Regions from separate parts of the Streptomyces changchenzhani genome, predicted to be linked through region 3. Evidence: riboswitches for the same ligand, from Rfam matches in the RefSeq annotation. Region 3 holds a riboswitch; each other region holds the start of a gene.
The links. Region 3 has a riboswitch for cyclic di-AMP ahead of ABCR94_RS25220 (C40 family peptidase). Riboswitches for the same ligand answer to the same signal wherever they lie in the genome.

Region 1 (7,119 bases), on a different contig from region 3:
GCGACACGGTCCGAACGGGCCGGGGCTCCGGTCTTGATCTGGCCGCAGTTCACCGCGACCGCGAGGTCGGCGATGGTGACGTCCTCGGTCTCGCCGGAGCGGTGGCTCATCATGCACTTGAAGCCGCTGCGCTGGGCCAGCTCGACGGCGTCCAGCGTCTCGGTGAGCGAGCCGATCTGGTTGACCTTGACGAGGAGCGCGTTGGCCGAGCCCTCGTCGATGCCGCGCGCGATGCGCTCCGGGTTGGTGACGAAGAGGTCGTCGCCGACGATCTGGACCTTGGAGCCCAGCTTGTCGGTGAGGACCTTCCAGCCCGCCCAGTCGTCCTCGTACAGCGGGTCCTCGATGGAGACCATCGGGTACGCGGCGACGAGCTCCTCGTAGTACTCGGTCATCTCGGCGGCCGAGCGGGACTTGCCCTCGAACTCGTACTTGCCGTCCTTGTAGAACTCGGAGGCGGCGACGTCGAGCGCGAGCGCGATCTGCTCGCCGGGGATGTAACCGGCCTGCGTGATGGCCTCAAGGATGAGGTCGAGCGCGGCGCGGTTGGACTCCAGGTTCGGGGCGAAGCCGCCCTCGTCGCCGAGGCCGGTGGACAGACCCTTGGTCTTCAGCACCTTCTTGAGGGTGTGGTAGACCTCGGCGCCCCAGCGCAGCGCCTCCGAGAAGGACTCCGCGCCGATCGGCGCGATCATGAACTCCTGAATGTCCACGTTGGAGTCAGCGTGCGACCCACCGTTGAGGATGTTCATCATCGGGACGGGCAGCAGGTGCGCGTTCGGACCGCCGAGGTAGCGGAAGAGCGGCAGGTCGGACGCCTCGGAAGCGGCGTGCGCGACGGCGAGCGAGACACCGAGGATGGCGTTCGCGCCGAGCGAGCCCTTGTTCTCGGTGGCGTCCAGGTCGAACATGGCCTGGTCGATCAGGCGCTGCTCGGTGGCGTCGTAGCCGACGAGCTCCGGGCCGATCTGCTCGATGACGGCGAGGACTGCCTTCTCGACGCCCTTGCCGTGGTACCGGTTCGGGTCACCGTCGCGAAGTTCGATGGCCTCGAACGCACCGGTGGAAGCACCGGAAGGAACAGCAGCACGACCGGTGCTGCCGTCGTCGAGGCCGACCTCGACCTCGACCGTGGGATTGCCTCGGGAGTCCAGGATTTCCCGGGCTACGACGACGTCGATGGACGGCACGAGAGCATCTCCTTATGGGGTGTGACGCTAGGGGTGCAGGGTCACTTTGGCCTTGCGACAAGAGCCTAACCGGCCCGGGGGCATCGGCCAGCCGATCGCCCGTTCCCTGGGACAAGAACGCGCACTTGTCAGGGCAAATAATGACGAAACCCCGGCCCGGCGCGTACGGGGGAGAACGCGCCGGGCCGGGGTGGTTCTGTGGGGCGAGCCTCTCAGCCGCTCAGCTGCTCAGCTTCGAGCTCACTTGAGGTGCAGCTGCTGGCCCGGGTAGATGACATCGGCGTCGGTGACGATGTCCTTGTTCAGCTCGAAGACCTTGGCCCAGCCGCCCTTGACCTTCTCGGCCTTGGCGATCTTGCCGAGGGTGTCGCCGGACTTGACCTTGTACTCGCCGTCGCCCTTCTTGATCGGGGCGGCGGCCTTGGTCTCGGCCTTCGGCGCGGTGCGGACCTCGCTGCGCGAGGCGGGCTGCTCGGCCTGGCGCGGGGCGGCCTGCTCCTGCTGCGGCTCGGCCTGCTTCTGCGAGCCGGAGGTGTCGACGTTCGGGTCCACACCGTCGTTGGTGAGGCCACCGGCGCCGGCGCAGGCCCAGGCGCCCGGGCCCTGGATGTCGAGAAGACGCTCGGCAGCGGCGATCTGCTGGCTCTTGGAGGCCTGGGCGGCGCTCGCGGCGTACTGCGTACCGCCCGCGGCGGCCCAGCTGGACGGCGAGAACTGCAGGCCGCCCGAGTAACCGTTGCCGGTGTCGATGGACCAGTTGCCGCCGGACTCGCACTGGGCGACGGCGTCCCACGTCTCGACGGAGGCCGCCGAGGCAGAGGTCGCACCCAGCAGCGGGGCGGCGATGACAGCGCCGCTGACGCCGGCGAGCGCGGCAACGCGGGTGGCCTTGGACGGGCGACGGTGCTTGGCCTTGCTGGAAAACAGCATGTGACATCTCCTCACCGACGCCTACGAGGTGAGCTGTCGGGTTCGGGCCAAGTGAGTGCCCGGCTGCACGTACTGGTGCGCAGCTTTACCCCTAGCCGGTTCCGGTTCGTCTCTCGACGGCCGGGCCCGGCGCTTACCTGGGTCCCCCGCTCCTGCCTACGGCGCTTTACGCGTCGGTTCCCCCCGACCGACGGCAGGATTCGGCGTGACGGTCGACGGGGCCCGCGGTGGCGAGCGGTCCGACCGTAAACACACGACTCCCTGATGTCCAAAGGCGAACATCAGGGAGATACCGCCCTTACCTGCTTCTACGGCAAGGGCATCCGTGCAGGTCAGAGGTGACGCGAGGAGGGCTCCTCGGTGGAACACACCAGTTGGGGCAAAGAGACCCTTGTCTCACCAGCTCCAAACTGGGACATTCAACCGCGAACTACCCCTACTTCGCGGTCAGATCGAGGCTCTGGCCAGGGCGGATGAGGTCCGCGTCGGAGCCGACAACGTTCTCGTTCGCCTCGTAGATCGCCGACCAGCCGCCGGACACGTCGTGCGTGTCGGCGATGGTCCAGAGGCTGTCACCGGACTGGACGACGTACTCGCCGTCCGCGTCACGTACCGATCCGTCACCTCGTGAGGCATGACGGCCTGATTCGCGAGATTCATCCGTATTTCCGGTGGACGCTTCGGCGCTCTTGCCGGGCTCGGCGGCCTTGCCGCCGCGGTGCTTGCCCTGGGTAGCGCCCTCGTCGGCGGTGGGCGTCGCGGACTTCTCCGCGGGCGTACGAGGGGTCTGGGAGGGCGTCTCGGACGCGGGGGGCTCGGTCGGGTCGGCAGGCTTGGCGGAGTCGTCCGCCTCCGGCTTCGCCGATCCTTCCGCCGATCCTTCCGCCGATCCCTCTGTTCCCTCGGACTCGTCGGCCTTGGTCGAGTCGGGCGCCTCGGACGGCGTCGGCGCGGTGGTCGCCCCGTCGCCCGGCGCGGCGTTGTCGCCCTTCGCCAGGCCCGAGATCACCGAGCAGCTGGGCCAGGCCTGCGGACCCTGGTCGGCGAACACCTTCTCCGCGACCTGGATCTGCTGCGAGCGGCTGGCGAGGTCGGCGCGCGGCGCGTACGCCGTACCGCCGAAGTCCTTCCAGGTGTCCTGCGAGAACTGGAGCCCGCCGTAGTACCCGTTGCCGAGGTCGGCGCTCCACATGCCGCCGCTCTCGCATTCGGCGACCCGGTCCCAGGTGGCCGCCTCGGCCGCGCCTGCGCTGGTGGCGCCGAGCAGTGGGATGGCGATGGCGGAGCCGGCGACTCCCACCGCTACAACGAGGGCCGGAGCCTGACGCGGGCGGCGATGCCGGCCGTTCGCGGAGAGCATGCAGTTGCCTTTCGAGTGACGGCTGAGATGACGGTGAACGTAGCCGTACTCGAACGTTTGTTACAAGTCGATGCAGCAGAGATCACGTGAAGGTCTCAACATTGACGTTCCGTCACTCCCGTTTCATCCCGAACTCGACCGGAAGCGTGCGCAGTCCGCGCATGATGAGTCCCCCACGCCACCGCAAATCATCATGATCCACCGCAAGCTGTAGGTCAGGAAGGCGCCGCAGCAGCGTCGCGAGAGCCGTCTGCCCCTCCAGCCGCGCGAGCGGCGCGCCGAGGCAGTAGTGGATGCCGTGCCCGTACCCGAGGTGCTGGTTGTCGGTCCGTGAGAGGTCCAGCGTGTCCGGGTCGCTGAACCGCTCCGGGTCGCGGTCGGCGGCTGCGAGCACGACCAGTACGGGGTCGCCCGCGGCGATGTCCTCGCCGCCCAGCGTCAGCGCCTCGGTGGCGTACCGCCAGGTCGCGAGCTCCACCGGGCCGTCGTAGCGCAGGAGTTCCTCGACGCCGGTGGCAAGGAGCTCCGTATCGCCCTCGGCCAGGGCGCGCTGGAGCCGCTCGCGCTGAACGGGATTGCGCAGCAGCGCGTATACACCGTTGCCAATGAGGTTGACCGTCGTCTCGAAGCCCGCGAAGAGGAGGATGAAGGCCATCGCCGCGACCTCGTTCTCCGTCAGATGCTCACCGTGGTCACTCGCCCGGATCAGACCCGAGATCAGGTCGTCGCCCGGTTCTTCCCTTTTACGGTGGATCAGTTCGGCCAGGTAGTTACGCATCTTCTTCACCGACCGTGCGACGCCGCCGCGCGGGCCGCCACCGTGCCGGATCATCATCCCGGCCCAGTCGCGGAAGTCGTCCTGGTCCTCGCGCGGCACACCGAGCAGGTCGCAGATCGCATAGATGGGGAGCGGGAAGGCGAAGTCGTGGATGAGGTCGGCCTCACCCTTCTCCACGAAGGCGTCGATGAGCTGGTCCGTCAGCTCCTGCACGCGCGGCGCGAACGCGGCCACCGTGCGCGGTGTGAACGCCTTCGCCACCAGCCGCCGCAGCCGGGTGTGGTCCGGCGGGTCGATGTTCAGCAGATGCGTCATCAGGTCGGCCTTGCGCTCTCCGGGGATGCCGGTCTTCCCCTTGGAGTGCGCGGACCCGGTGTGGTTGGCCGGGTTCTTGGAGAGCCGCTGGTCGGCGAGCGCGTGGCGCGCGTCGGCGTACCGCGTCACCAGCCAGGCCTCGACCCCGCTGGGCAGCGTCGTGCGGTGCACGGGGGCGTGCTCGCGCAGCCAGGCGTAGGCGGGGTACGGGTCGGTGGCGAACTCCCAGGTGAAGAGTTCGGGCGCGGACGCGGGGAGGTTCTGCTGGTGCGGCACGCCGTCGACCGTATCGGGCGCGCGACGCAGGTCCGACCCGGGCGCCACTCGGGCCCCGCGGCTGCCCGAACTGGGCGCCATACGGACCCTGCGCGGGCCCGACCCGGGCGCCACCCGGACCCCGCGCCGCCCCGGCCCCGCGTGGGACCGGGGGCGGGTCGAGTCCCTACTCGGCCGCGCGGATCGCGTCCCAGTACGTGCGGGCCGCGGCGCGCAGGGCGGCTTCCGGGTCGGTGCCGGCTGCCTCTGCTCGTACCGCCATGGCCAGCAGCTCGTATCCGATGCCCTCGCCCTTCGGGAGCGCGATGTCCAGGCCCGCCTGGCGTACTCGTGAGGACAGCTTCGCCGCCAGGGCCAGGCCCGGCTGGCCGAGGGGGACGCCGTCGGTGATCGAGTCGCGCTGCTTCTCCTCCGCCTTCGTGCGGAACCAGTGCTCCTTCACGTCCTCGGGGGTCTCGGCGGTCTCGTCGCCGAAGACATGCGGGTGGCGGTGGATGAGCTTGTCGATGAGGGTCGCCGCGACATCGTCGATCGAGAAGGGCTCGTCCTCTTCCGCCGGGCCGCCCTCCTGCGCGATGCGGGCGTGGAAGACGACCTGGAGCAGTACGTCGCCGAGCTCCTCGCGCAGCTCGTCGCGGTCGCCGTCCTCGATCGCCTCGACCAGCTCGTACGCCTCCTCAATGCCGTACTTCGCGAGGCCCTTGTGGGTCTGCTGGGACGACCACGGGCAGGCGACACGGATCTGGTCCATGACCTGGACCAGATCGAGGAGGCGGGCGCCGGGGAGGTCGTACGAGCCGGGGAGCAGCTCCAGGTCGGGCATCTGGATGCGACCGGACCCGGCCAGCCGGGAGATGCCGTCGGTCAGCGCCTGGTCGCCCTCGCCGGAGGGCAGCACCACGACGGTCCGGCCGCCCGCGCACGCGTCGACCAGCTCCTGCGCGGTGGGCGTCAGGTGCTCGACGGTGACTCCCGCCTCGCGCAGATACGGCAGCTGCGGGTGGCCCGCGTCGGCGCACAGCACCCGGTCGGCGGCGTGCAGCGTCTGCCAGGCGGGCCAGGACAGCAGTCCGGGCGCGACGCGGTGGCTGGCGGTGAGAAGGACGATGCGGCCGGGGGCGACGGCGGGTGGTGGTGTCTCGGTGGTCACCCGTCGAAACTACCTCGACCCTATGACAGTCCCCCTACGCGCCCGGCTGCTGGCCTTCAGGGGGCGCTGCGGCTTTTTCCTTGGTGACCTGGGTGATCCACGGGGCCTTGTAGTCGCCGAGTTGCATCTTCTTGTCGTCCCAGGTGCCGTAGCGCGGGTTGACGTCGATGTTCAGCGCCTTGGACGCGGCGACGAAGGCGGCATTCACCTTCTGCTGGCCCTCGGGGGTGTTGCCCGCGCCGATCGCCGCGGCGAGCTTGCCCACCAGGACGTCCCTGCGGATGGCGTCGTCGATCTGGTCCGGGGCGATGCCGCGCTGCTGGAGGTACGTCGCGGCGAGCTGCTCCGCGCCGCCCGACTGCTGCGCCGCGCTCGCGCGGGCCGCCTGGATCTCCTTGCGGGTCACGCCCGTGCCCGCGTCGTCCGCGGCGCGCTGCACGATCTGGTCGACGATCAGGTCGTAGAGCTTGGCGCGGCCGAGCTGACCGGTCGTGCCGATGAGCTGGGCGGACTGCGGGGACGTCTGCTGGGCCTTGCGTACGTCCTTGACCTGCGACTGGAGCGCGGAGACGTCGATGCGGTCACCGCCGACGACGGCTGCCGCCCCAGGGTGCGCCTCATTGCCGCAGGCGGCGAGGAACGGCGCCGCGACCAGCAGTGCGGCGGAGACGGAGAGCGCGGTGCGACGGCGGCGGTGCAAAGGGGGCCTCCCGGCGGTGATCGTGCGGCAGTGCAACGAACGACCTTGCGATGATCGATGTTAGGCAGTCGGAGTGGTCCGGGCCACTGATTCGCCCAACGATTCGCTCGTGTTCGTGGATGCGCTGTTCTGCGTTGTGCCGCTGAGCATGATCGTGCGGGAGAGAACGAAGGTGATCGGGATCGCGGCGGACGCGGCGATCAGTGGGGCGTACGTGCTGCCGTAGTGCAGGACGTCCACCAGAAGGTAGACGCCGCTGGTGGTGATCACGAAGTTCGCCGCGTTGGTGAGCGGGAACAGCAGGAACTTCCGCCAGGTGGGCCGGGTGTTGTACGTGAAGCGGCAGTTGAGGAAGAACGAGCCCGTCATGCTGATCCCGAAGGCGACGACGTGCGCGACGACGTACGGCAGCCACGGCAG
Region 2 (7,119 bases), on a different contig from region 3:
CTCGCCGCGCAACCGTCGGCCGATCCACGGCACCAGGTGCTCGCGCGCCCACTGGATGTCGTCCCGGCGAGCGCCCATCGCGCCGCGCGGCACCTGCGGCGGCCACTCCTGGTCCGGGTCGGCCGGTACGTCGAGGCCGAGCACCTGGCCGGCGCGCAGGGCGACCCGGGTGTGGCCTTCCGGGGACAGGTGCAGCCGGTCGGTGTCCCAGGCGTGCATGTCCTGGACGGACTTGAGCGACCACAGGTCGAGCACCGGGCAGTCGTATGTGTCGGCGATGGACCGTACATGCGCCGTGAACGTCGCGATCTTGCCCCGCAGATGGCGCAGCACCGGCATGTGCCGGGTGTCGAAGCCGGTCGTCACCAGGACGGTGCCGACCCTGCCGGTGAGGTCGGCGACGGCCCGCTCGTAGCGCTGGGCCACGTCGTCGGGATCGCTCCCGGGCCGGAGGATGTCATTGCCGCCCGCGCAGAAACTCACCAGGTCGGGCGCCAGCTCCATCGCCCGCGGAACCTGCTCGGCCACGATCTGATCGAGGAGCCGGCCGCGCACGGCGAGGTTGGCATAGCGGAATGTGTGCTCGGGGACACGATCGTCGAGGAGAACGGCCAGCCGGTCCGCCCAGCCGATGTACGCACCGCCGGGTCCGGGGTCTCCGACCCCCTCCGTGAAGCTGTCCCCGATCGCCGCGTACGACCCTACGGTCCCTGCCCTGAATGATCTCGCATCGTCTCCCACGTCGGCCAATCCTCCACTGGACCAAGTGACCTACGCCACCGTAGGGAGGGGTTGACGCCGGTGAGAAAGGACACCGGTCAAGTTTGGGTCAACCCCGGAATACGCCTGATCGACCCCGGTCAACACGTACGCCCCCTTCCGGGCCGGCGTGCGGCGCGGAAGGGGGCGTAAGGAAGGCGATGCCCGGTGCCCGAAGAGGGGACGTGCGTCAGACGGAGACGCCGTGGCCGCGCAGGTAGCCCAGCGGGTCTATGTCGGAACCGTAGCTCGGGCCGGTCCTGATCTCGAAGTGCAGGTGCGGTCCTGTGGAGTTGCCGGTGCTGCCGGAGAGACCGATCTGCGTGCCGCCGGTGACGCTCTGGCCGGACGAGACGGACAGCGAGGACAGGTGGGCGTACTGCGAGTAGCGGCCGTCGTTGTGCTTGATGACGACCTCGTTGCCGTACGAGCCGCTCCAGCCCGCGGAGACGACGGTGCCTGCGCCGACGGCCTTGACCGAGGTGCCGCTGGACGCGGAGAAGTCGACGCCCGTGTGGTAGCCGCTGGACCAGCTGCCGCCGGAGGCGCGGTAGGGGGTGGTGACGCCCGCGGAGACCGGCGCGGTGAAGCCGGAGGAGGACGCCGCCGTGGAGGCGGTGCCCGCCGACTCGGACTTCTCGGGCTGGCTCGCGGAGGAGGAGGACTGCGAGGAGGGCGACTTCGGCTGCGCTGCGGGTGCGGCGGCCTTGGCCGACGACTGGGCCGCGGACGACGGGGCGGCGCCTGCCGCCTTCGCGCCGATGCTGAGCTTCATGCCCGGCATGATCAGCCCGGGGTTGTCGCCGACGGTCGACCGGTTGTCCTCGTAGAGCTTCTGCCAGCCGCCGCGCACGTTCTGCGTCTCGGCGATCTTCGACAGGTAGTCGCCGGAGACCACGGCGTACGTCTTGCTACCGGTCTTCTTCGGCTGCTGCTTCTGCTGCGAGATCTGCGAGGCGGCAGCGGCGGGCGCGGCCTTCTCGGGAGCCACGGCGGGGGCGGTTGCCGGTGCGGCGTTCTCCGCCGCGTTGGCACCGGTGGCAGCGATGAACGGAAGCGCGAGTGCGGCTCCGCCCGTTCCCGCGGCGACGAATCCACGGGTGATCGAGTTGGACCTCGGGCGGCGGTGCTTACCCTTTGCGGGCATGGCGAATTTCCTCTCCGGCGCCTACGAGGTGAGCTGTCGGGTTCGGACTGGAGATGCCCGGCCACGCGAATGCGCGACTTAACCCCGAGCCGGTCCGGAATTCCGGATACCGGCGTACTACCTGGGTCCCCCGCTCCTGCCACACGTGAGTGTTGTGGGGTTTCCGGGCGGTGGCAGGATTCGGCGATCCACCCGGATTGACGGTGACCGTAAGCCGACGAGGCGCCCCCGAACAAGCCGATCGGGACAATCGGCCATGGCTGGTCATCGCCCTGCGGCGGTCCCACGGGGAATTGTCGTCACACTCCGTGGACTACGGATCTCCACGCCCCGCCCACGACCTGGTATTCGGCTTCACGGCTTCGCCACACACCGTCACGAATATGATCCTGCTCACCAGCAGGCCCGCAATCCCCCTTACTCACAAGGGGTGTTACCCACAAATAGACCGATTCGCCCGAAGTACTAGACACCTCCCGAAGCGCGCCACCGTTGTACGAATTCGCCTGCCGCCCGGCGCCCTTCCTCCACCAGCGCGTCACGCTCGTCCGGCGCGATCCCGAAGTCGGTGATCCGCACTCCGGCGCAGTCGACGACCAGGGTCCGCTGCCGGACGCCGGACCGTTCCAGGTGGGTCTGGTCGCGGCCGACCAGTGCCGTCACCACCACTTCCCCGGGCGGGCACGGCCGAGACGACGATTGCCTCAAGTACTCATGTCGTATCGTCGAATGGTGCCCAGATCGGCGAGCAACGCCGACGGCAGACACTTCAGGAGCCACCGTGACGCAGCAGCTGCCGCAGGTCCCGTCGACAGAGCCCGACCTTGCCGGAGTGCGCAACTTCCGTGATGTGGGTGGCCTGCCGACCGTGGACGGCCGGCGGGTGCGGCACGGTGTGCTCTTCCGCAGCGGGCACCTGGCGCACGCCACCGCCGCCGACGCGGTGTTCCTCGACTCACTCGGCCTCCACACGATCTTCGACTTCCGCAATGAGGCGGACCAGAAGCTGGAGGGCCCGGACGTCGAGCTGGCGGGCGTACGCAATGTGAACCTGCCACTGACCGACCCGGCCGACGGCGCCGTGTTCTGGAAGATGGTCCGCGACGGCGACCTCGACGAGCTGCGCGAGATCCTCGCGGACGGCAAGGCCGCGGGCCGGATGTCCGACACGTACCGCGAGATCATCAAGGAGCGCACCGGCGAGCACAGCCGGGTGCTGCACGCACTGGCCGAGGACAGCGTCCCGGCCCTGATGCACTGCGCGGCCGGCAAGGACCGCGCGGGGCTCTCGATAGCGGTGTCGCTGCTGGCGGTCGGTGTCGAGCGCGAGGCCATCGTGGCCGACTACCTCAAGTCGAACGACCTGCACCGCCGCTACAAGGTCAGCCGCAGCGACAACTCCCCCGTCGGGATGTCCCCCGAGGTCATGGAGCTGCTCAGCCCGCTCTTCGAGGCCCGCGCCGAGTACCTCGACGCCGCCTTCGAGACCATCGAGGAGGTCTGGGGCGGCACCGAGCGTTACCTCGCGGAGGGCCTGAGCGTCTCCCCCGAGACGCGCGAGCGGCTGCGGCTGCGGCTGCTCGACGCGGGCTGAGCGCTTCGCTGCTCCGCTTCGGTCGGCGCTCGACTCGGTCAGCGCTCGGCGCCGAGCGTGAAGAGCAGATAGACGAAGGCCGCGAAGAGGTGACCGGCGACCACGTACACGAAGAGCCGGATCATCAGCCCCCTGGGGAACTTGTCCTCGACGATGCCGCGCTTGGCGGGCCTCACACCCGCCTCTTCGCCGGCCTGCTCGTCGTCGGCCTTCTCGTCGATGGCCTTCTCATCGATCGTTTCGTCCGGCATGTCAGATCTCCTGAGGTAGGCAGAGCCCGGCGGCGGCGCTCTGCAGCAGCGTATGGACGAACAGAAGATCGACCCCGTCCGCGTGGGTGGCGGCGATGCGGTGCGGGGTCAGCGAGTCGAAGTGCGCGCTGTCCCCGGCAGCCAGCAGATGCACGCTCTCGCCGAGGGCCAGCCGCAGCTGCCCCGACAGGACATACAGCCACTCCTCACCCGGGTGTACGCGCACCAGGTCGCCCTGTGCGCCGTGCGGGACATGCACCCGCAGCGCCTGCATGGCGCGCCCGGAGCCGCCCGCCCGGTGGTACGTCCACCCGCCGGCCTCCGTGGCCTGCGCCTCGCCGGCCCGCAGCACCGCGTCGCGGTCGGGCGCACTCTCGCCGAGCAGCGCGGAGACCGTCGTACCGTAAATACGGGCCAGGGTGAGCAGCATCGGCAGCGACGGCTGGCGGTGTCCGGTCTCCAGGCGGGACAGGTGCGCGGGCGAGAGCCCGGCGCGCCGGGCGGCGGCCTCCAGGGTGAGGCCACTGTGCCGGCGCAGGTCGCGCAGTCGCGGGGCGACCGACGGCAGCCCGTCGGGCGCCTCGTCTTCGAGGCGGGGGGTCATGCTGTCCATTGAGCCAGACCCATTGCCTCAGAGGCAAATTTCTTACCCCTGAGGCAAAAGCGCGGGCTTCCCGTCCCCGGCTACCGGTTGGCGACCGCCTGTTTCACCAGTGTCCTGCCGAAGTCCCACATCAGGCCGCCGCCGCTGTGCGCGTCGTCCATGACCGCGGTGAAGGCGTCGACGAACCGGTCGACCTCCTTCTCCCCCACGGTCAACGGCGGAATGAGCTTGATGACTTCGAGGTGGTCGCCGGAGACCTGGGTCAGAATGCGGTGCTTCTGGAGCAGGGGTACGACGACCATCTGCGCGAAAAGCCCCTTGCGGGCCGCTTGCAGCATCGTCCAGCGGCTGCGCAGCTTCAGCGAGGTCGGCCGGCCGAACTCGATGCCGATCATCAGGCCCCGGCCGCGTACGTCGTGCAGCAGCTCGTAGCGGTCGATCAGTGCGGCCAGCCGCTCCCGCAGCAGATCACCGACGCGCCGGGCGTTCGCGACGGTCTCCTCGTCCTCCATCACCGACAGAACGGCGAGCCCCGCCGCCATCGCCTGGGCGTTGGAGCCGAAGCTGGCCGAGTGGACGAGCACCCGGTCCATCGACGAGTAGACCTTCTTGAAGATCCAGTCCTTGCCCAGCGTGGCCCCCACCGGCACATAACCGCCGGAGAGTGCCTTGGCGACGCACAGCAGGTCCGGCTCGACGCCCTCCTCATTCTGGTACGCGTAGAAGTCACCCGTCCTGCCCAGGCCCGTCTGGACCTCGTCGGCGATCAGCAGCGCCTTGTGCCGGCGGAGCAGCTGCTGGGCGGCGAGCAGGAACCCGGGCGGGGACGCGTGCACGCCCTTGCCCTGGATCGGCTCGACGACGAAGCCCGCGACGTCGCCGCGCTTCAGCTCCCGCTCCAGGGCCGCGAGGTCGCCGAGCTCGATGGCGGTGTCGGGCAGCAGGGGCGCGAAGCCGTCGCGGAAGCCCGCCTCGCCGTTGACCGACAGCGAGCCGGTCGTCAGGCCGTGGAAGGCGTGCGTGCAGTAGAGGATCCTGGGTTTCCCCGTGGCGTACCGGGCGAACTTCAGCGCGGTCTCGACGGCCTCGGTGCCGCTGTTGCCGAAGAACACCCGGTCCAGATGCGGGCTGTGCGTGAGCAGCTTCTCGGCGAGCAGTCCGGGCAGCGGCTGGCAGTCGAAGCGCGTCAGGTCGGCGAGCGAGGCGTCGAGCACGTCGTGCAGCGCCTTGCGTACGACCGGGTGGTGCCGGCCGAGTCCCATCACGCCGAAGCCCGCGAGCATGTCGAGGTAGTCGTTGCCGTCCGCGTCCCAGAAGTACGCGCCCTCGGCCCGCTCGTAGACCTTGTCGAAGCCGATGGTGTGCAGCATGCGCGGCAGTTGGTGGTTCAGGTGCCGTGCGTGCAGCTCGTACCGTTCGGCGCCGCGCTCGGCGAGAAGCTTCGCCAGGTCGAACCCTTTGGGCCCGCCGTCCTTCATTGACCGCTCTCCTTCACCAATGAGTTCACCACTGAGGCCTCCTTGGCCACCAGGGTGGCGCTGATGTGTCCCGCGATCTCGACGGGGGTGAGCCCGATGTCGGCCAGCACCTCGCCGCGTTTGGCGTGCGCGAGGAACTGCTCGGGGATGCCGTACGTCCGCAGCGGCACGTCCACTCCCGCGTCGCGCAGCGACTGCCCGACGGCCGAACCGACGCCGCCACTGCGGCTGTTGTCCTCGACGACCGCGACGAGGCGGTGGCGCCGGGCGAGTGGGGCGAGCTGTTCGTCGACGGGCTTGACCCAGCGCGGGTCGACGACGGTGCAGCCGATGCCGCGGCCCTTCAGCAGGTCGGCCGCCTGGAGGCAGACGGGCGCCATGACTCCGACGCAGACGAGCAGCACCTCGGGCTCGTCGGCCCGATGCAGCACATCCATGCCGCCCACCCGGTCGATCGCCTCGATCGCCGGGCCCACCGACTCCTTGGGGAAGCGCACCACGGTCGGGGCGTCGTCGACGTCGACGGCTTCGCGCAGCTGGGCGCGGAGCTGGACGGCGTCGCGGGGCGCGGCGATCCGCAGGCCGGGCACGACCTGGAGGATCGACATGTCCCACATGCCGTTGTGCGAGGGCCCGTCGACGCCGGTGACACCGGCCCGGTCGAGCACGAACGTCACCCCGCACCTGTGCAGGGCCACGTCCATCAGCAGCTGGTCGAAGGCGCGGTTGAGGAAGGTCGCGTAGACGGCCACGACGGGGTGCAGCCCGCCGGTGGCCAGTCCGGCGGCGGAGACCGCGGCATGCTGCTCGGCGATGCCGACGTCCCAGATCCGGTCGGGGAACTCCTGCGCGAACCGGGTCAGCCCGACGGGATGCAGCATGGCCGCGGTGATCGCGACCACGTCCGGCCGCTCGGCCGCGATCTTCGCGATCTCCTCGCCGAACACCGAGGTCCAGGAAGGCCCGTTGGACGGCGCCAGGGGCTCGCAGGTCAGCGGGTCCATCGCGCCGACCGTGTGAAAACGGTCGGCCTCGTCCTGCTCGGCGGCGACGTATCCGCGGCCCTTCTCGGTCAGGCAGTGCACGAGCACGGGCCCGTGGAAACGTTTGGCCCGGCGCAGCGCCGACTCGACGGCGGCGTGGTCGTGCCCGTCGATCGGCCCGACGTACTTCAGCCCGAGGTCCTCGAACATGCCCTGCGGGGCGAAGGCGTCCTTGAAGCCCTTCTTCGCACCGTGCAGCGACTCGTAGAGGGGCTGTCCGACGACGGGGGTGTGCTGGAGCAC
Region 3 (7,119 bases):
GACGCGCTGGAGCGCCTGCGGGAAGCTGATCTTCTCGCGCAGTGACAGCGCGTCGATCATCGCCTCGGCGCGGTCGCCGATGCCCCGCTTCGGTACGTTCAGAATGCGGCGCAGCGGAACGGTGTCCTCGGGGTTCGACAGGACGCGCAGATACGCCAGGACGTCCCGGACCTCCTTGCGCTCGTAGAAGCGGACTCCGCCGACGACCTTGTAGGGCAGGCCGACCCTGATGAAGATCTCTTCGAAGACACGGGACTGCGCGTTCGTACGGTAGAAGATCGCGATGTCGCTGGCCTTTGCGTCGCCCGCGTCGGTCAGGCGGTCGATCTCCTCGGCGATGAACTGCGCCTCGTCGTGCTCGGTGTCCGCGACATAGCCGGTGATCAGGGCGCCCGCTCCGGCGTCCGTCCACAGATTCTTCGGGCGGCGGTTCTCGTTTCGCTCGATGACGGCGTTGGCGGCGGTGAGGATCGTCTGCGTGGAGCGGTAGTTCTGCTCCAGCATGATCGTCTTCGCGTTGGGGTAATCCTCCTCAAACTGGAGGATGTTACGAATGGTGGCCCCGCGGAAGGCGTAGATCGACTGGTCGGCGTCACCGACGACGCACAGCTCGGCCGGGGCCTTGTCCTCACCGGACGGACCGACCAGCTCGCGCACGAGGGTGTACTGCGCGTGGTTGGTGTCCTGGTACTCATCGACCATGACGTGCCGGAAGCGCAGCCGGTAGTGCTCGGCGACGTCCGGGAACGCCTGGAGCAGGTGCACCGTGGTCATGATGATGTCGTCGAAGTCCAGCGCGTTGGCCTCGCGCAGCCGCGCCTGGTACATCGCGTACGCCTCGGCCAGCATCTTCTCGAAGCCGTCGGCGGCCTGACCGGCGAAGGTCTCCTCGTCGATCAGCTCGTTCTTCAGATTCGAGACTTTGGCACTGAAGGCCTTAGGCGGGAACTTCTTCGGGTCGAGATCCAGATCGCGGCAGACGAGCGCCATCAGGCGCTTCGAGTCCGCAGCGTCGTAGATCGAGAACGAAGACGTGAAGCCGAGCTTCTTCGACTCGCGGCGCAGGATACGGACGCACGCGCTGTGGAAGGTCGAGACCCACATCGCGCCCGCGCGCGGGCCGACGAGCTCCTCGACGCGCTCCTTCATCTCGCCCGCGGCCTTGTTGGTGAAGGTGATCGCGAGGATCTGGCCGGGGTGCACACCCCGATTGGCCAGCAGATACGCGATCCGGTGGGTCAGCACCCGGGTCTTGCCCGAGCCGGCCCCCGCCACGATGAGCAGCGGCGAACCGGCGTGCACGACAGCGGCGCGCTGCTCCTCGTTCAGCCCGTCGAGCAGCGCGGCAACATCCGTCACGGGGCGCGGTGCGCCGCCACGGTAGTACGCGTCCCTGGGCGCCGGGGGCGCCGCGAAGGCACCCTCGAAGAGGTCGTGCGGGACCTCCTCCGCGGCGTGCCCCTCGGGGGGCGGCGGAGTCGCCTCCGCCGTCGGCTGGAGGTCGGCCAGGAAGCTGTCGTCAAAGAGGCTGCTCATCGTTCACCAAGTTTAGGCGGGCCCACTGACACCCCGCCCCGGAATGCCCGCGAATCCCGTCGGCGACGGCCGTACCGGGCCGCGCCGACCGCTTCGCCAACCGCATTCGTCCGTGACCTCCGCCACATCTCCACCCCTCTCACGCCACCTCTACATCAAGGTAACGAAAACGTATCGGGCATATCGAACATCGGGCTTCCCAGCGGTCACACGCATTGGCTAGCGTGCTGCGTCGGGCGGCTTGTACCTCCACCGGCGATCGGCGCCGGACCGAGTCGCCCACGCCGAATTCGTACTGCCGCAAGGCAGTTCGGAACCGGGGACCCACACGCACCACTGGGGTGAATCGGTCCGAGTTCCCCACGGACCGTAGGGCAGCCTTCCGTTCCGCCCGAACCCGACAGCTAACCCGGTAGGCGGTCCACGGAAGGAAAATGCCGACCTTGGCATCGCATCGCAAATCGCGCACCCGGCTACGTACCACCGCACCCGCCGTCGGTATGACGACGGCCGCCATAGCCTCCATCAGCCTGCTGGGGCAGAGCGCCCAGGCCGCGCCGAATGAGCCGAGCCCCAATCCGACCGTCGAGGAAGTGCAGAAGAAGGTCGACGACCTCTACCGGCAGGCCGGAACCTCCACCCAGAGCTACAACAAGGCGAAGGAAGCCACCGAGGGCCAGCGCAAATCGGTGGACGGACTGCTCGACGACGTCGCCAAGCGCACCGAGAAGCTCAACGAATCGCGGCGCAAGCTCGGCAACTACGCCGCCGCGCAGTACCGGTCGGGCACGGTCACCCCGACCGCGGCGCTGCTGCTCGCGGACAGCCCGCAGCAGTACTTCGACCAGAACCAGCTGATGGACCGCATGACGGAACGTCAGAAGTCGTACATCACCGACTACGAACAGAAGCAGGAAGAAGCCTCCAAGGAGCGCGCCGAGGCGACCCGCAGCCTGGAGAAGCTCACCGAGTCGCAGGCCGCGCTCAAGGCCTCCAAGCAGGACGTCCAGAAGAAGCTCGCCAAGGCGCGCGAGATGCTGTCGGATCTCACCGCCGAGGAGAAGGCCCGGCTCGCGGCGCTGGAGAAGGAGCGGGAGGCCGAGGCCACCCGCAAGGCCGAGGCGAAGGCCAAGGCAGAGGCGAAGGACAGAGCCGACGCCGAGCGCAAGCGCCAGGAGGAAGCGGCCCCGCAGGAGGACGGCGCGGGCAGCGGCACGGGTACGGGCACCGGGACGGGCTCAGGCACCGCCCCGGGCACGGGTACGGGCGGCGGCAGCGAGTCCGGTGGCGCGTACGCGGCCAAGGCCGAGAAGGTGCTGGCCTTCGCCCGCGCCCAGATCGGCAAGCCGTACGTCTGGGGCGCCGCGGGCCCGAGTTCGTACGACTGCTCCGGGCTGACCCAGGGCGCGTGGAAGGCCGCGGGCGTTGATCTGCCGCGGACCACCTGGGACCAGGTGGAGGTCGGCACACGGATCGCGACCGACGACCTGAAGCCGGGTGACCTGGTCTTCTTCTACGACGACATCAGCCATGTCGGCATCTACATCGGCGACGGCAAGATGATCCACGCGCCCAAGCCCGGCGCGTACGTCCGCGAGGAGTCGATCTACTACATGCCGATCTACGGCAGCGTGCGCCCGGCGTAGTACACACCGCGCACTGTAGGGACTCAATAGATCTGTCGGATTCTCAACGTTCTGTCGTCAACTTGTCGTTTCCGACACGCTATTGAGAATCGCTCCGGCGAGTGACCTTAGGGCCCTGGAGGCGACTTCAGGGCCCGCTCTCGCATGGTACGCCGCAGTGGCTGGGCAGTCTCACCCTGGATCACGATCGGTGGTCACTTGGTTGCGTACAGCAGGGGTGGCGGTGGCAGATCGTTTGGGCCGTACGGCGGTTTCGGGTGCCGACATGATCGAGGTGCGGTACCGGCAGGCGGACGGAGGGTTCGCAGAGACGACGTTGGACCGGCTCGTGGTGACGGAGGTAGCAGCCGGACTGCCAGTGAGGGAATTCCGCTGGTACAAGGGGCGTCGGCACTACTCGGGCTGGTATCACTCCGCGACGGGTGATCGCTTGGTCGCCTACGAGAGCCGCCTGGAGCTCGCGCGAATCTTGCTGGCGGACTTCGCCCGGGACGTGGTGGGGATCGCTGCTCAGCCCTTCCAGGTGGTCGGGGACGACGGTGGTCGCAGACGCCGCCACGTTCCGGATCTCCTGCTGGTACACGCCGATGGGCTGGTGACGGTCGTGGATGTCAAGGCTCCGCATCGCATCGAGGACTCGAAGGTGGTCGCACAGTTCACCTGGATGCGGGGGCTGTGTTCTTTGCGAGGCTGGGCTTTCGAAGCCTGGACGGGCACCAACCCGGCTGTCATGGAAAACGTGCGGTTCCTGGCCGGCTACCGGCGTCGGCAGGTCATCGAGTCGCGGCTGCTTCCCGAAGTGCTGGAGGCCGCACGAGTGCAGGCCACCATCGGCGGTATCGAGAGGGCTCTGTCCCATCGGCATCTCGTTGATGTGGTCCGCCCGGCCCTGCTGCATCTGATGTGGTCGGGCGCTTTGTCTGCGGACCTTTCGGAACCCCTGAGTGCGCGGACATCGGTTCGCCTCGCCGGTGAGGAGGACAAGGGCTGATGAGCGGAAATGCGGTCACTGTGTTTCCCGGCTCTCGGCTCGCGTTCTGCGGCGAGGTCGTCGAGGTCGTGGAGTTCAACCACCGTGGTGTGACCATCCGCAATACGCGGACTGGCGAGTTCACCACGGTCTCGGTGGGCCGCCTGGCGGCGGGCGCCCGGATGCAGAGCGAGGGTCTGCCCGGACCGATGGACAGCGCCGGTCTGCTGTTGGCGTCGTTGTCCCGGCAACAGCGTGATGAGCTCAGCGAGCGGGCCGGACATGTCCGTGAAGTCCTGACCGGCTACCGGTCAGGTTTCGCGGAGGGCGCTCTGCCGGGTGAACCTCGGGCGGGATTCGCGAGCGACAGGTCGTTGCCACAAAGGATCGCGTCCAAGGCCTCCGAACTGCGGGTTGCAGCTCGGAGCGTGGAGCGCTGGGCTGCCGCCTACCAAGGCGGAGGCGAGGCCGCGCTGGTGGATGCCCGGTTGCTCAAGAGGAGAGCGTCACGGGTCGATCCGCGATGGGACGAGGCGGTCCGGGCGGTGCTGGCCGAGTACGTCACCGCGTCGACACCGACCCGTTCCGCGGTGCTCAAGCGGGTGGAGACCTGGCTGGAGGAAGCTCATGGGAGTCGGGTGGTGCCGCTTCCGTCCCAGGCGACGGCTTACCGGCGGCTGGAAGCGCTGAGCAAGGGCACGAACGCGGTGTCGGGCAGCGCGAAAGCGAGGCGGTCGATCGCGGAGCGTCCGCAGGGAACTTACGGGCGGCTGCGGGCGACGCGGCCGGGCGAGTACGTGGTGCTGGATACCCAGGATCTCGATGTCTTCGCGATGGAGCCGGTGACCTGCCGCTGGGTGCGTGCGCAACTGACCGTTGCCCAGGATCTGTTCAGCCGTTGCATCGTGGGACTGCGGGTGACGGCGGTGTCCACGAAGGCGCTGGACGTCGCCGGAGTGCTGTTCGAGGCGGTCGCGCCACCCGGAGATGACACGAGCACCGTGCTGGCCCCCTATCAGGGGGTGCCCGAACAGGTGGTGTTCACCGAGGAGGAACTCGTACCGGGCCGGGGGCTGTGTCCGCCGGAGACGCTGGTCATCGATCACGGACGGGCCTTCCTTTCCACACACGTGATCAGTGTGTGCACCCGGCTCGGCATCTCGATCCAGCCCGCCCAGCCGAAGAAGCCCACCGACAAACCGACCGTGGAAAGGTTCTTCCGGACCCTGCGCGAGGGGCTGATCCAGCATCTCCCCGCATACAAGGGCCCTGACCTGCACAGCCGTGGGGAGAAGGTGGAAGACCAGGCGTTCTTCTACATCCACGAGCTGGAGGATGTGATCCGCGACTGGGTTGCCCAGTCCTATCACCGCTCGCAGCACGACGGGCTGGTCATTCCGCAGTGGCCCGGGGTGGAACTGTCACCGCTGGAGATGCTGGAGGCCGGACTGGCACGGGCAGGCCGGCTGCGGCTGCTGCCGTCGGCCGACCTGGTCTTCGACTTCCTCCAGGTCAAGGCCCGAACCATCCAGCACTACGGCATCGAGGTGGACGGGCTTCGTTACAACGGCCCCGCACTCGACGGCTACCGGGGAAAATCGAGCCCCTTCGGCGGGCTGCTGGCGGGCCGGTGGCCGCTTCGGGTCAACCCCGATGACGTGCGGTTCGTCTACTTCCAGGATCCGGCCGACGACTCCTGGCACGCGCTGGAATGGGAACACGCTCCCGGCCTGCACACGCCGTTCTCGGCCGAGGCCGCGGCGCATGCCCGGCGCCTGTCGATGCGCCGGAGCAGGCACGTCGATACCGCCGAGGCCCTGGATGAACTGCTGGCCCGCTGGGGCCAGGGCATGGTCACCGACCGGCGCGAACGGCGGATGGCTCTGCGGCTGTCCGCCGAGCGTGCGGCCCTCCCGCTGCCCCGGGCGCCCGAGGAAGAGGTGTTGTCCCCGGCACAGCTGCATGTGGTCGCCGAACCGGTCATCACTGGGGACAGCGATGACGAGGACGAAATCTTCGACGCCCCCGACGGGGACGATTTCTACGCGGATGCCTTCGAGGTGCTGGAGTGAGTACACCCAGGCTGTTCAGCCTGTCCCGCAAGGAGGGCTGGAACAGGTACGTCACCATGCCTGCCCGACAGCGGCCCGACTCCCTCACCCGCACCCAGTTGTCCGCGCTCAGCGCTCCGGCCCGCGAGGAGTACAACGACCAGCGGCACGACTGGCACGCGAACTCCGGCATCATCCAGACCCCGCAACTCGCCGCGATCCACGAGGAACTGGACCAGATCGTGGCCAGCAACCGACAGGACGGCGACCGTATCCGCTCGGCGGCGGTCATCGACGCCCTGCCCGGCCTGGGCAAGACCACCATCGCCAACCAGTACGGCCGCGCCTACGACCGGCAGCAGCGCCAACGGCTGGGACCGGTCACCGCCGAGGGCAACGAGAGGGTCCCGGTCTTCCGGGTCGGCCTGACCTCGAACACCACCCTGCGCACGCTGAATCAGATGATCTGCGAGTTCTACGGGCACCCTGCTACCAGCCGAGCCACCGCCCAGGCCTTGGCCAGTCACGCGCTGGACTGCGTACTGAACTGCGAGAGCCGTCTGGGGATCATCGACGACATCCACTTCATCGACCTCGACCGCAAGGACGGACTCGCGGTCAGCAATCATCTGAAGTGGCTGGCCAACGAGCTCCCGGTGACCTTCGTCTATGTCGGTGTCGGCCTGGCCGAACGCCGATTCTTCGCCGACGGTCTGAGCGGCAAGAACACCGTTCTCGCACAGACCGCCCGCCGTTGGACCCGGCTCGGCGTCGACCCGTTCCACCTCACCACCGACCAGGGACGCCGGCATTGGCGGAGCCTGATCAAGGCCTCTGAGCGCCAACTCGTGCTGACCGACCACCGGCCCGGCACCCTCCCCGCTCTCGCGGACTATCTCTTCGAACGCACCAGCGG

Region 1: another riboswitch for cyclic di-AMP. It lies ahead of ABCR94_RS34910 (LysM peptidoglycan-binding domain-containing protein); the one in region 3 lies ahead of ABCR94_RS25220 (C40 family peptidase).
Region 2: another riboswitch for cyclic di-AMP. It lies ahead of ABCR94_RS28670 (M23 family metallopeptidase); the one in region 3 lies ahead of ABCR94_RS25220 (C40 family peptidase).

Annotation. Positions count from the first base shown of each region.
Region 1 is NZ_JBDHNH010000016.1:42,458-49,576, reverse strand. It holds gene eno (phosphopyruvate hydratase) at 1-1,190, opposite strand, end outside; gene ABCR94_RS34910 (LysM peptidoglycan-binding domain-containing protein) at 1,431-2,120, opposite strand; cyclic di-AMP (ydaO/yuaA leader) riboswitch at 2,124-2,294, opposite strand; gene ABCR94_RS34905 (transglycosylase family protein) at 2,557-3,480, opposite strand; gene ABCR94_RS34900 (cytochrome P450 family protein) at 3,593-4,930, opposite strand; gene ABCR94_RS34895 (nucleoside triphosphate pyrophosphohydrolase) at 5,016-5,999, opposite strand; gene ABCR94_RS34890 (SurA N-terminal domain-containing protein) at 6,034-6,699, opposite strand; gene ABCR94_RS34885 (GtrA family protein) at 6,760-7,119, opposite strand, start outside.
Region 2 is NZ_JBDHNH010000010.1:41,719-48,837, forward strand. It holds gene ABCR94_RS28665 (SGNH/GDSL hydrolase family protein) at 1-741, opposite strand, end outside; gene ABCR94_RS28670 (M23 family metallopeptidase) at 950-1,906, opposite strand; cyclic di-AMP (ydaO/yuaA leader) riboswitch at 1,910-2,086, opposite strand; gene ABCR94_RS28675 (hypothetical protein) at 2,372-2,569, opposite strand; gene ABCR94_RS28680 (tyrosine-protein phosphatase) at 2,688-3,500, shown strand; gene ABCR94_RS28685 (DUF6126 family protein) at 3,539-3,751, opposite strand; gene ABCR94_RS28690 (helix-turn-helix domain-containing protein) at 3,753-4,364, opposite strand; gene ABCR94_RS28695 (aspartate aminotransferase family protein) at 4,436-5,833, opposite strand; gene dxs (1-deoxy-D-xylulose-5-phosphate synthase) at 5,830-7,119, opposite strand, start outside.
Region 3 is NZ_JBDHNH010000008.1:243,575-250,693, forward strand. It holds gene pcrA (DNA helicase PcrA) at 1-1,536, opposite strand, end outside; cyclic di-AMP (ydaO/yuaA leader) riboswitch at 1,809-1,971, shown strand; gene ABCR94_RS25220 (C40 family peptidase) at 1,971-3,182, shown strand; gene ABCR94_RS25225 (TnsA-like heteromeric transposase endonuclease subunit) at 3,448-4,173, shown strand; gene ABCR94_RS25230 (TnsB C-terminal domain-containing protein) at 4,173-6,224, shown strand; gene ABCR94_RS25235 (TniB family NTP-binding protein) at 6,221-7,119, shown strand, end outside.